Regions from separate parts of the Pseudoalteromonas sp. TAB23 genome, predicted to be linked through region 1. Evidence: predicted binding sites of a transcription regulator. Region 1 holds the regulator's gene; the other holds the start of a gene.
What was found. The regulator sigma-54, encoded in region 1, starts transcription at its own class of promoters, with help from an activator protein. The targets are predictions, from matches to a motif close to GTTGGCACGNNNNTNGNNT.

Region 1 (5,403 bases):
ACTACCCAATTTTTCTCTGCTCATTAAAGCATTAAGAATATCTTGTTGCGGTAAATACGGAAGTTTGTCGTGAGCAAGTTCGCTAATGAACTCTAAAATTCTTTTTTTGCTATTAAAAAGGACCGCAGCTTTGCTGCAGTCCTGGCATATAAGTGAGCTTAATTTCATCATATTAGTGTCGAGCAAGCTTCTCTTTGTGTTTAATTACTTGTCGATCGAGCTTGTCGATCAACGAGTCAATGGCGGCATACATATCTTGATGTTCTGTAGAGGCAAATAGCTCAGCACCGCTTACGTGTATGGTGGCTTCTGCTTTTTGATTTAATTTTTCTACATCGAGAATGACATGAACATTATTAATATGATCAGAGTGTCTTTCTAGCTTCGCAAATTTGGTATTAATATAGTCTCTTAGTGAATCGGTTAATTCTACGTGACGACCAGTTAAGTTTAGTTGCATAAGCATTACCCTCTTTTTTTGCGTCTTAAATCAAACTTTTACGCTGATTTGACGGTGGAATAGCCAGAGATTCGCGGTATTTTGCGATTGTACGTCTCGCTACTTTAATTCCTTGCTCAGCCAATATATCCGCTATTTTGCTATCACTCAATGGTTTTGCTGAGTTTTCTGCTGCGATTAATTTTCGGATAAGCGCACGGATTGCTGTAGATGAACATTCACCACCGTTTTCGGTGCTTACATGGCTTGAGAAAAAATATTTAAGCTCAAATATACCACGGGGTGTGTGCATATACTTTTGGGTTGTTACGCGCGAAATTGTTGATTCGTGCATTTCTACCATTTCAGCAACATCATTTAAAACCATTGGTTTCATGGCTTCAGGACCGTGTTCAAAAAAGCCTTGTTGTTGCTTAACAATACAATTTGTTACTTTTAATAGCGTGTCGTTTCTACTTTCTAAGCTTTTAATAAACCATTTAGCTTCTTGTAAATGCGAGCGAATAAACTGGCTGTCACCACTGGATTTTACAGTGCGAGACATTGCAGCGTATTGGCTATTAACACGAATTTTAGGCATGCTATCTGGGTTTAACTCAACAACCCAGCGGCCTTTAATTTTTTTAACTGACACATCGGGAATAACATACTCAGATTCTTCTCTTACAATAGTATCTGCAGGTTTAGGGCTAAGAGTATGTATTAATGTCATTACTTCTTTAAGCTCTTCTTCTTTGAGCTTAGTTTTCTTCATTAATGTACGATAGTCACGAGCAGCTAATAAATCAATATGCTCGGTTAAAATCATTTTTGTTTCATTAATGTAAGGTGTTTCTTTATCAAACTGGTTAAGCTGAATACACAAACACTCTTGTAAACTACGTGCAGCAATACCAACAGGATCAAACAGTTGGATGCGTTTTAATACAGCTTCAATTTCATCAAGTTCGACTTCGTTATCATCTTCGTTTTCTTGATTAAAGCTTTCTAAAATCTCTTCGCAGCTTAGTGTTAAAATACCTGAATCATCGACGGCTTCTACAATAGCAATAGCAATAGCTTCGTCTGTAGGGCTAAATGGCGTTAGTTGTAACTGCCACATTAAATACTCATGGAGCGTTTCAGTAGAGGCGCCTTGGTATATTGATTCGTCTTCAGGCATCGGACCCGATGATGCTGCTGGGGCGGCACTCATGTACTCATCCCAACTAACATCCATAGCCATGTCGTCACTTAGCGTGTCTTTTGCAAGTGCTTCACCACTATCTTGTTCGTATTCGCTTGGAGCATCATCGGCAGATGCGCTAACAGTTATGTCATCTGTATCTGCTTTTTGCTCGTTTTTACCTGCAGCGTCTTCTGAATAGTCTGCTTCTTCAACCTCTAATAGCGGGTTGCTGTCGAGAGCTTCTTGTATTTCTTGCTGGAGATCCAATGTACTGAGTTGCAACAAACGAATAGCTTGTTGCAGCTGTGGAGTCATTGTAAGTTGCTGGCCCATGCGCAGCTGTAGTGATTGCCTCATGTATCTCTAACAATCCTTTTATGTTGTTATAATTAATACTAGCAGATGCTTAAAGACATGGCGTAAATGTTACAGCCTAAATTGCTCGCCTAAGTAAACATCGCGTACTGTTTTATCATTTAATACGTGTTCTGGAGTACCTGATGCAATCAGCTCCCCATGAGAAACAATGTAGGCTTTTTCACAAACATCAAGGGTTTCTCTTACGTTATGATCGGTAATTAATACACCAATCCCACGATTTTTAAGATGTTCTATTATTTTCTTTATGTCTAATACCGAAATCGGGTCAACACCTGCAAATGGTTCATCCAGTAATATAAATTTAGGATCTGCTGCCAGCGCACGTGCTATTTCAACACGACGACGTTCGCCACCCGACAATGCCATACCTTGGCTATCACGAATGTGTTGTATGCTAAATTCATCTAATAATTTATCGAGAGTGTCTTCTCTAGCTTGTTTATTTAACTCTTTGCGCGTTTCTAAAATGGCCATTAAGTTTTGATAAACAGTCAGCTTTCTGAATATTGAAGACTCTTGCGGTAAGTAGCCAATGCCTAATCTAGCACGACTATGCATAGGTAAAAGAGTAATATCGTTATCGTCTATCGATATTTTACCTTTGTCGCTAGGTACAAGTCCTACTATCATATAAAACGTGGTGGTTTTACCTGCGCCGTTAGGGCCAAGTAAGCCAACAATACTGCCAGCTTTGACTTCAAGGCCGACGTTTTTTACAACTTCACGGCCTTTATAACTCTTTGCTAATAGCTCTGCTTTTAATGTGCTCATGGTTGACCTTTGTCGCTTTTTTTACTTTTTTTAGTCTCGATTGGTACTAAAATTGTGTGAACGCGGTCAGTTGAGTTTTCATCTTTTTCGGCACTGATTAGCTGCTGCTCTATATCGTAGGTAATGCTTTTAGCATTTATTTTTTGTCCCGCTTGCGATACTTGTGCATTACCAACAAGCGTTAAAAAACGCTTAGATACATCATAACGCACTTCGTCAGCACTGGCGCTCATAGTCGTGCCATCTGATTGCTTTTCTTCAAAGTGCGCAGGGCTACCTGTAGCAATTAATAATTGTTTATTATCACCAAGTTCATCGCGTTTATGTACTTCTAAGCGGTCGGCTGTGATACGGCGGTTACCGTGAATAATTTCAACGTTTTTCTCAAAAATCCCGACATTAGCTTTTAATTGACCTTCTTGCTTATCGGCGCTTATTGAAATTTGATTTGCAGTCGGTTGCGTGTTTTGCTCTGCAGCACTACTATTAAACGCTAGTATAAGTGTAGGAATAATAAGTGATTTTAATATTTTATTGGTCATAATATATGGTTCGCGTATGGTTAATTAGTTTTATCACTTCGGTTTTTAAGTCGGCTTCTAGGCCTTTACCAGTGATTTTTAAATTGGGCCCAGTGATGATAACGGGTTGCTCCGAACGCATTGTTAATAGCTTTATATCTACCTGAATATTATCAGCATTGATTTTGTCTATCATGGCGTTATCGGTTAAGTTTTTGGCAACCACATTGCCTTCTAAAATTAATTGTTTGTCTTCGTATAATGTTGCTTCGTCTGCATTTATTTGCCACGTTTGCTTTTCGTTATATAAAGTAAAAATAGGTTTTTCAAAAAACGTAAAACCTAATTGTTGATATAGCTCCATTTTAGCCGCAGTAACTTTGTGGCTAATTTTACCTTGTTCGTCATAGGCTGTTTGTTTGAGTTCTATGGCTATGTAATCAGGCTTGGCAATAACTTCAGGCTCAGGCTGAGGTACAATATTTGTTTGTGTAAAATAAGGGTACCAAAGCCAAACCATACAGCTAATGAATAAAACGCTTAATATTATGCGCGCTGCATTCATGAACTAGTGCCTTGTGTAGTCAATGCTTTACCATTTTCAAGCATAAGTAAGTCGGTGAGCTCTCTTACTGCACCAAAGCCGCCAGGCATTTGCGTTACATAGTGTGATAAACGTTTAATAAGTGGATGGGCATCATTTACTGCAACAGCAAAGCCGACTAATTCCATAACGGGCATGTCAGGACCATCATCACCGATATAAGCAATTTGTTCATCGCTAAGGTTGAGTTTGTCTTTTAATTCTTGATAGGCAATGAGCTTATTTTCTTGGCCTTGATAAATATGCTGTACGGTTAAGCTGCTCATACGTTGTTGCACTATTTGTGAATGACGACCAGTAATTACAGCCACTTCAAAGCCACTGTTTATAAGCGCTTTAATGCCAAAACCATCTTTTGTATTAAATGCTTTTAGCTCTTCACCTTGATTACCAAGATAAATACGGCCATCAGAAAATACACCATCAATATCGCATATAAGTAGCTTTACTTTTTTAGCGCGTGCTTTTGCACCATCGCTCAGCGGTTGATAGAGTTCTTCAAATTGCATTTATAACACTCCTGCTTTTAATAGGTCTTGCATGTTTAATGCGCCAATAGGTTGGTTTTTCTCATTGACGACGATTAAGCCATTTATACGTTTGTGTTCCATAATATTAAGCGCTTCAGCAGCCAAAATATCTTGTGTAGCCGTAGTACATGACTTAGTCATAACAACATCTATTTGTGTTGTATGAATATCAATTCTTTGCTCTAAAATACGACGCAAATCGCCATCGGTAAATAATCCCACGAGCTGCTGATTTTCATCAACAATGGCTGTCATACCTAGCCCTTTAGCTGACATTTCAATAAGGGCATCTTTAACTGTTTGTGAAACGCTAATAATAGGTGTATTTGCGCCGCTGTGCATAACATCTTTTAAAGTAAGTAATAAGCGCTTGCCTAAACTACCACCTGGGTGAGATAGCGCGAAGTCATCAGCTGTAAACCCGCGAGCTTCTAATAATGCAACTGCCATGGCATCGCCCATCGCAAGCGTTGCAGTGGTACTTGATGTAGGAGCTAGACCCAATGAACAGGCTTCTTTTTCTACTTTAATACACACATGTACATTAGCAAGGGTCGCCATGGTTGATTGCGTATTGCCAGTCATCGATATCATTTTGGCACCAAGTCGTTTTAAAACCGGAATGATATTTAAAACTTCGCTGGTCTCCCCTGAATTAGAAATAAGCATAACCACGTCATTTTTAGTGATCATACCTAAATCACCATGACTTGCTTCACCAGGGTGAACAAAAAATGCTGGACTGCCAGTGCTTGCAAGGGTTGCCGCTATTTTATTGCCAATATGACCTGACTTACCCATACCAATGACAATAATACGGCCTTCGCAGTCGTACATTAATTGGCACGCGTTATGAAAATTTTCATCTACATATTGTGCAATATCACTAAGTGCTTGGCGTTCAACATCTAAAACGCGAAGGCCTTGTTCAATAAAATTTAGCGTTGCCATCATTTACCCTACTTGAC
Region 2 (5,403 bases), on a different contig from region 1:
GTGAGTTGTCATGTTAAGCTTTTCAACTTCTTTAGACTTAAGTTCGATGTAAGCATCGATTAAGTCATCAGTGAATACGCCACCTTGAGTTAAGAATTCACGGTCTGCGCTAAGTGCAGATAGTGCTTCGTCAAGTGATGCTGCAACAGTTGGAATTTCTGCTGCTTCTTCAGCTGGTAAGTCGTATAAATCTTTATCCATAGCATCGCCAGGATGGATCTTGTTTTTGATACCATCAAGGCCAGCCATAAGCATTGCTGAGAAAGCAAGGTATGGGTTAGCAGTTGGATCCGGGAAGCGTACTTCAATACGACGACCTTTTTCAGATGGAACCACTGGGATACGGATTGATGCAGAACGGTTACGTGCAGAGTATGCAAGCATAACGGGTGCTTCAAAACCTGGTACTAAACGTTTGTACGAGTTAGTAGACGCATTTGCAAAAGCGTTAATTGCTTTAGCATGCTTGATGATGCCGCCAATGTAGTAAAGTGCATCTTCAGAAAGACCGCCGTACTTATCACCAGCAAAAAGGTTTACACCATCTTTAGCAAGTGACTGGTGACAATGCATACCAGAACCGTTATCACCAACAACTGGCTTAGGCATAAACGTTGCTGTTTTACCGTATAAGTGAGCCATGTTATGGATAACATATTTCATTTCTTGAATTTCATCCGCTTTTAATACCATTGTATTAAAGCGAGTAGCGATTTCGTTTTGACCTGCTGTTGCTACTTCGTGGTGATGTGCTTCTACTACTTGGCCCATTTCTTCTAGAACTAGACACGTAGCTGAACGCCAATCTTGGAAGTCATCAACTGGAGCAACTGGGAAGTAACCGCCTTTAACACCTGGACGGTGACCAGTGTTGCCATCTGCATATTCTTTATCTGAGTTCCAAGCAGCTTGCTTAGAATCAATTTTGTACATAGAACCAGACATATCTGATTTGTATTTAACATCGTCAAATACGAAAAATTCTGGCTCAGGGCCAAATAAAACAGTGTCTGCAATGCCTGTAGAACGCATGTAATCTTCAGCACGCTTAGCAACAGAACGCGGGTCGCGCTCATAGCCTTGTAGTGTAGAAGGCTCTACTACGTCACAACGTAAAATTAATGTCGCTTCTTCAGTGAAAGGGTCTAGTTTGATTGACTCAGGAACTGGCATTAATACCATGTCTGATTCGTTTATGCCTTTCCAGCCTGCAATTGAAGAACCGTCGAACATTTTACCGTCTTCGAAAAAATCTTCATCAACTTGGTGATGAGGGATCGATACATGTTGTTCTTTACCCTTAGTGTCAGTAAAGCGTAAATCAATGAACTTGACGTCATTTTCTTTAATAAAATCTAAAACCGATTGTGACATGTGTCCTCCAACTATTGGGTTTTGTTATTGCTGCATAATTGCTTTGGTATTTACTAAGCTGATTTTGTGCCATTATTGTAACTGGCTGTTTATAAATTAAAAAAATATCATTGCATCAAAATGGAATATACAAACGCACCATGTTGGTGCGTAAATATTCCATTTCGGTGCAAAATTTACAGAGCGTAATTTGTTGTTAATTTAATCAGCTGAAATTAGCATAACCTAAATGCAAAAGAGTAACAAAAAGATCGGAAAAATAGTCAAAAAGACTGTTTTTCAAAAAAATATTGAAATTTAATTCATATAATTGTCATATATAAAACAGATACTTAGTAAAAGTATTGAGAAAGTTTTAAAATATGTATTGGATAAACTTTCATCCATGTCATTAATGAGGGATAATATGCGCCCTTTTAAATCCTATGCTGGGACATCTCGCGAAAGCGTGGATGAGTGCGTAGATCTTGCAGGATCATTGAGAATTTAATTTCTCTGAGTAAATATATGAGCATCGAAAAGTTAAGAAATATAGCGATTATCGCGCACGTTGACCACGGTAAAACAACTCTGGTTGACAAACTACTTGAGCAATCAGGTACATTAGAAACACGCGGCGGTAACGAAGAGCGCGTGATGGACTCAAACGACATTGAGAAAGAACGTGGTATTACCATTTTGGCTAAAAACACAGCCATCTCTTGGAACGACTACCATATCAATATCGTAGATACTCCGGGACACGCCGATTTCGGTGGTGAAGTTGAACGCGTACTTTCGATGGCTGACTCAGTATTATTACTTGTTGATGCTCAAGAAGGTCCAATGCCACAAACGCGTTTCGTTACGCAAAAGGCATTCGCGCAAGGCTTAAAGCCAATCGTAGTTATCAATAAAATTGATAAGCCAGGTTCACGTCCTGATTGGGTTATGGATCAAATCTTTGATTTATTTGACAACCTTGGCGCAACTGACGAACAGTTAGATTTTAAAGTAATCTACGCTTCAGCTATCAACGGCTGGGCAACACTAGATTTAGACGAGCCATCAGACAACATGGAACCTATGTTCAAGATGATCGTTGACGAAGTATCACCACCGGATGCAGATCCTGAAGGTGACTTCCAAATGCAAATTTCTCAACTAGATTACAACTCTTATGTTGGTGTAGTTGGTATTGGTCGTATTAAACGTGGTTCTGTTGCTCCTAACCAACAAGTTACTATTATCAGTGCTGATGGCACTACACGTAATGGTAAAATTGGCGCAGTACAAAGCTACCTAGGTCTTGAACGTATCGAAACTGATAGAGCTTACGCTGGTAACATCGTAACTGTAACAGGTATTGGTGAGCTTAAGATTTCTGATACAGTTTGTTTCCCAGGAAACGTTGAAGCATTACCACCACTAAGTGTTGATGAGCCAACTGTAACAATGACATTCTCTGTAAATAACTCACCTTTCTGTGGTAAAGAAGGTAAGTTTGTAACGTCACGTAATATCCGTGAACGTTTAGACAAAGAATTAGTACACAACGTAGCACTTCGCGTTGAAGATACTGGTAGCCCAGATAGCTTCCGTGTTTCTGGTCGTGGTGAATTACACCTAGGTATCTTAATCGAGAACATGCGTCGTGAAGGTTACGAGCTTTCAGTTTCTCGTCCGGAAGTTATCTTACGTACTGTAGATGGCGTTCTAGAAGAACCGTTTGAAACAGTTACTATTGACTGTCAAGACGAGCATCAGGGTTCTGTTATGGAACAAGTTGGCCTACGTAAAGGTGAGCTTACTAACATGACTCCAGATGGCAAAGGCCGTATGCGTTTAGATTTCATGATCCCTAGCCGTGGTTTAATTGGTTTCCAAACTGATTTCATGACGCTTACTTCGGGTTCTGGTCTTATGTACCATACGTTCGATCATTACGGTCCTCACAAAGGTGGCGACATCGGTGTTCGTAAGAACGGCGTAATGATTGCAAATGCAACTGGTAAAGCACTTACTAACGCATTATTCAACTTACAAGAACGCGGCCGTTTATTCATCGGTCACGGTGTTGAAGTATACGAAGGTATGGTTATCGGTATTCATAACCGTGATAACGACCTTACAGTTAACGCCCTTAAAGGCAAGCAGTTAACTAACGTACGTGCATCTGGTACTGATGAAGCGCAAACGCTTTCTCCACACCTTAACTACTCACTTGAGCAAGCGCTTGAGTTCATCGATGATGACGAGCTAGTTGAAGTAACTCCACTAAACATTCGTATTCGTAAGCGTTACCTTACAGAAAACGAACGTAAACGTGCAGGTCGTGGACCTAAGTCATAATCTATTAATTTAGAATAATGATTTTAAAAGCCGCTGTATTGAAAAATACAGCGGCTTTTTTGTGGGTGAAATTTGATGAGTAAAGGCTTAAGGAGTTCGGTTTAAATTTTTCTTATCAACGAGATAGCGTGCATTACAACGAGCACAAGCTATGGGTTGACGAATTAGCATCTAAGGTGGCTTTTTATTTATATGTTAATTGGCTTGATTTTCAACTTTACGAAGCGTAAGAGTATTATTACTAAGTATCTATAGATTGAATATATGTAGTTTAGATGGTTAATATCAGCTCGATCTACTCAGTCCAAAAAAAATTATGCAGCCCAAGTCATGCGTTAAAAAATACTAAACTGTTATTTAAAAAGGAATTGTTATGTTTCTATATCGTGGTGTTACAAGTGAATTAGATAGTTTATGTAAGGGACAGTTGATCCCCAAAGGAAAACAAAATACGGCCATACCTGAACTAGGTGAAGTTGGTGTGGAGTGCGGAGCAGGGTATGAATCAGGATACTCTGGAGGCAACGGCTTAAGGGCTCATCAAATAGATTCCAATATGAAAAAGCTGTCGTTTGTTTCTACGAGCAAAAGCATTGAAGTAGCAAAAATATTTGCTACTAAAAATGGTACTTGTAATGGATATATTTATAAATTAGATTCAAGCTTATTTGAACAATTCGATGTGGTTACAGAAGAATTGGAATCCCCCATTTATCCTGATGAGCATGAAGTTAGTATTCGGACAAACGAAAACGGGCTAATCCCTGAAGGTGTTATAGTTGATAAGTTCACTGTTAACTGCACATAATCTAGTGCTAAGGAAGAACTGAATATCTTTGCTTTTCTAGATATTTCCAGTTGCTCAAGGAGAAAAAATGAATATTTATAAAAAGTTTATCAAAAGTATACTTATTGTAATTACTATTACTTTGTCTGCCTGTGGAAGCGCTGACAATGGTGCTTTTTCGAAACAACAAATTTGTATTGCTACAATTGCATCGATTATGGGACGTAGTCCTTCAATTGTTAAAATAGATTCAATTAAAGGTAATGTTACACATCTCTCGTATGTTCGTAAAGATGATGGCACGAATTGGAAGTATAGGTGCAAGTTTGAGGGGAGTCGAGTTATTTGGGCTTCTGATGCTGGGAGATGGCGCACAGACCAATATGATTCTAAAATAACCTTTTTAGTCGATGAAAATGAATTAAGTATTTTTGAAAAATACTCTGATGGCTCTGGTAATACTAAGAAATATAATATTAATCAACTGACTAATTAGTCTAACAAGGCGATGAGTAATAGAAAGGCCCAAGTTTACTGTTCTCTAAAAGCGCAGCGCCTCTTAACCTCTTTGTGAATAATTTACTTAAAGATCTTTTGCATAAGGATAAGCAATAAAAAAGGGGCAGCTTAAACAGCCGATAATGCAAAGCATACATGTTTTTTGGTAGGGTATTTTTCGTTGGGTTTCGCTGCGCTCAACCCAACCTACTTATTTCTGGGGGGGTTACTTTTTTGGCAGCAGGGTGATTTTTCCAAATACGTCTGCGTCTATAAACCCACGGTTTCTGTCGCCATTTACTGGCTGTACTTCGTGCGAACCCATAAAGTGCTCGCGCACGTCACTGCCATCGTTATCGCAATACGCTAACATAAAGCCAATTACTTGTTTTTCGCTAAGTGTAATTGGGGTG

Region 2: glnA (glutamate--ammonia ligase) is a predicted target of sigma-54. The motif match lies at 1,430-1,448, and genes of this name have one in related genera.

The regions. Positions count from the first base shown of each region.
Region 1 is NZ_AUTP01000133.1:18,305-23,707, forward strand. It holds gene ptsN (PTS IIA-like nitrogen regulatory protein PtsN) at 1-168, opposite strand, end outside; gene hpf (ribosome hibernation promoting factor) at 173-460, opposite strand; gene L654_RS0104915 (RNA polymerase factor sigma-54) at 486-1,985, opposite strand; gene lptB (LPS export ABC transporter ATP-binding protein) at 2,055-2,780, opposite strand; gene lptA (lipopolysaccharide transport periplasmic protein LptA) at 2,777-3,322, opposite strand; gene lptC (LPS export ABC transporter periplasmic protein LptC) at 3,312-3,866, opposite strand; gene kdsC (3-deoxy-manno-octulosonate-8-phosphatase KdsC) at 3,863-4,414, opposite strand; gene L654_RS0104940 (KpsF/GutQ family sugar-phosphate isomerase) at 4,415-5,386, opposite strand; gene L654_RS0104945 (calcium/sodium antiporter) at 5,390-5,403, opposite strand, start outside.
Region 2 is NZ_AUTP01000165.1:19,843-25,245, forward strand. It holds gene glnA (glutamate--ammonia ligase) at 1-1,374, opposite strand, end outside; gene typA (translational GTPase TypA) at 1,882-3,705, shown strand; gene L654_RS0106930 (hypothetical protein) at 4,079-4,513, shown strand; gene L654_RS0106935 (hypothetical protein) at 4,581-4,988, shown strand; gene L654_RS0106940 (CBM9 family sugar-binding protein) at 5,217-5,403, opposite strand, start outside.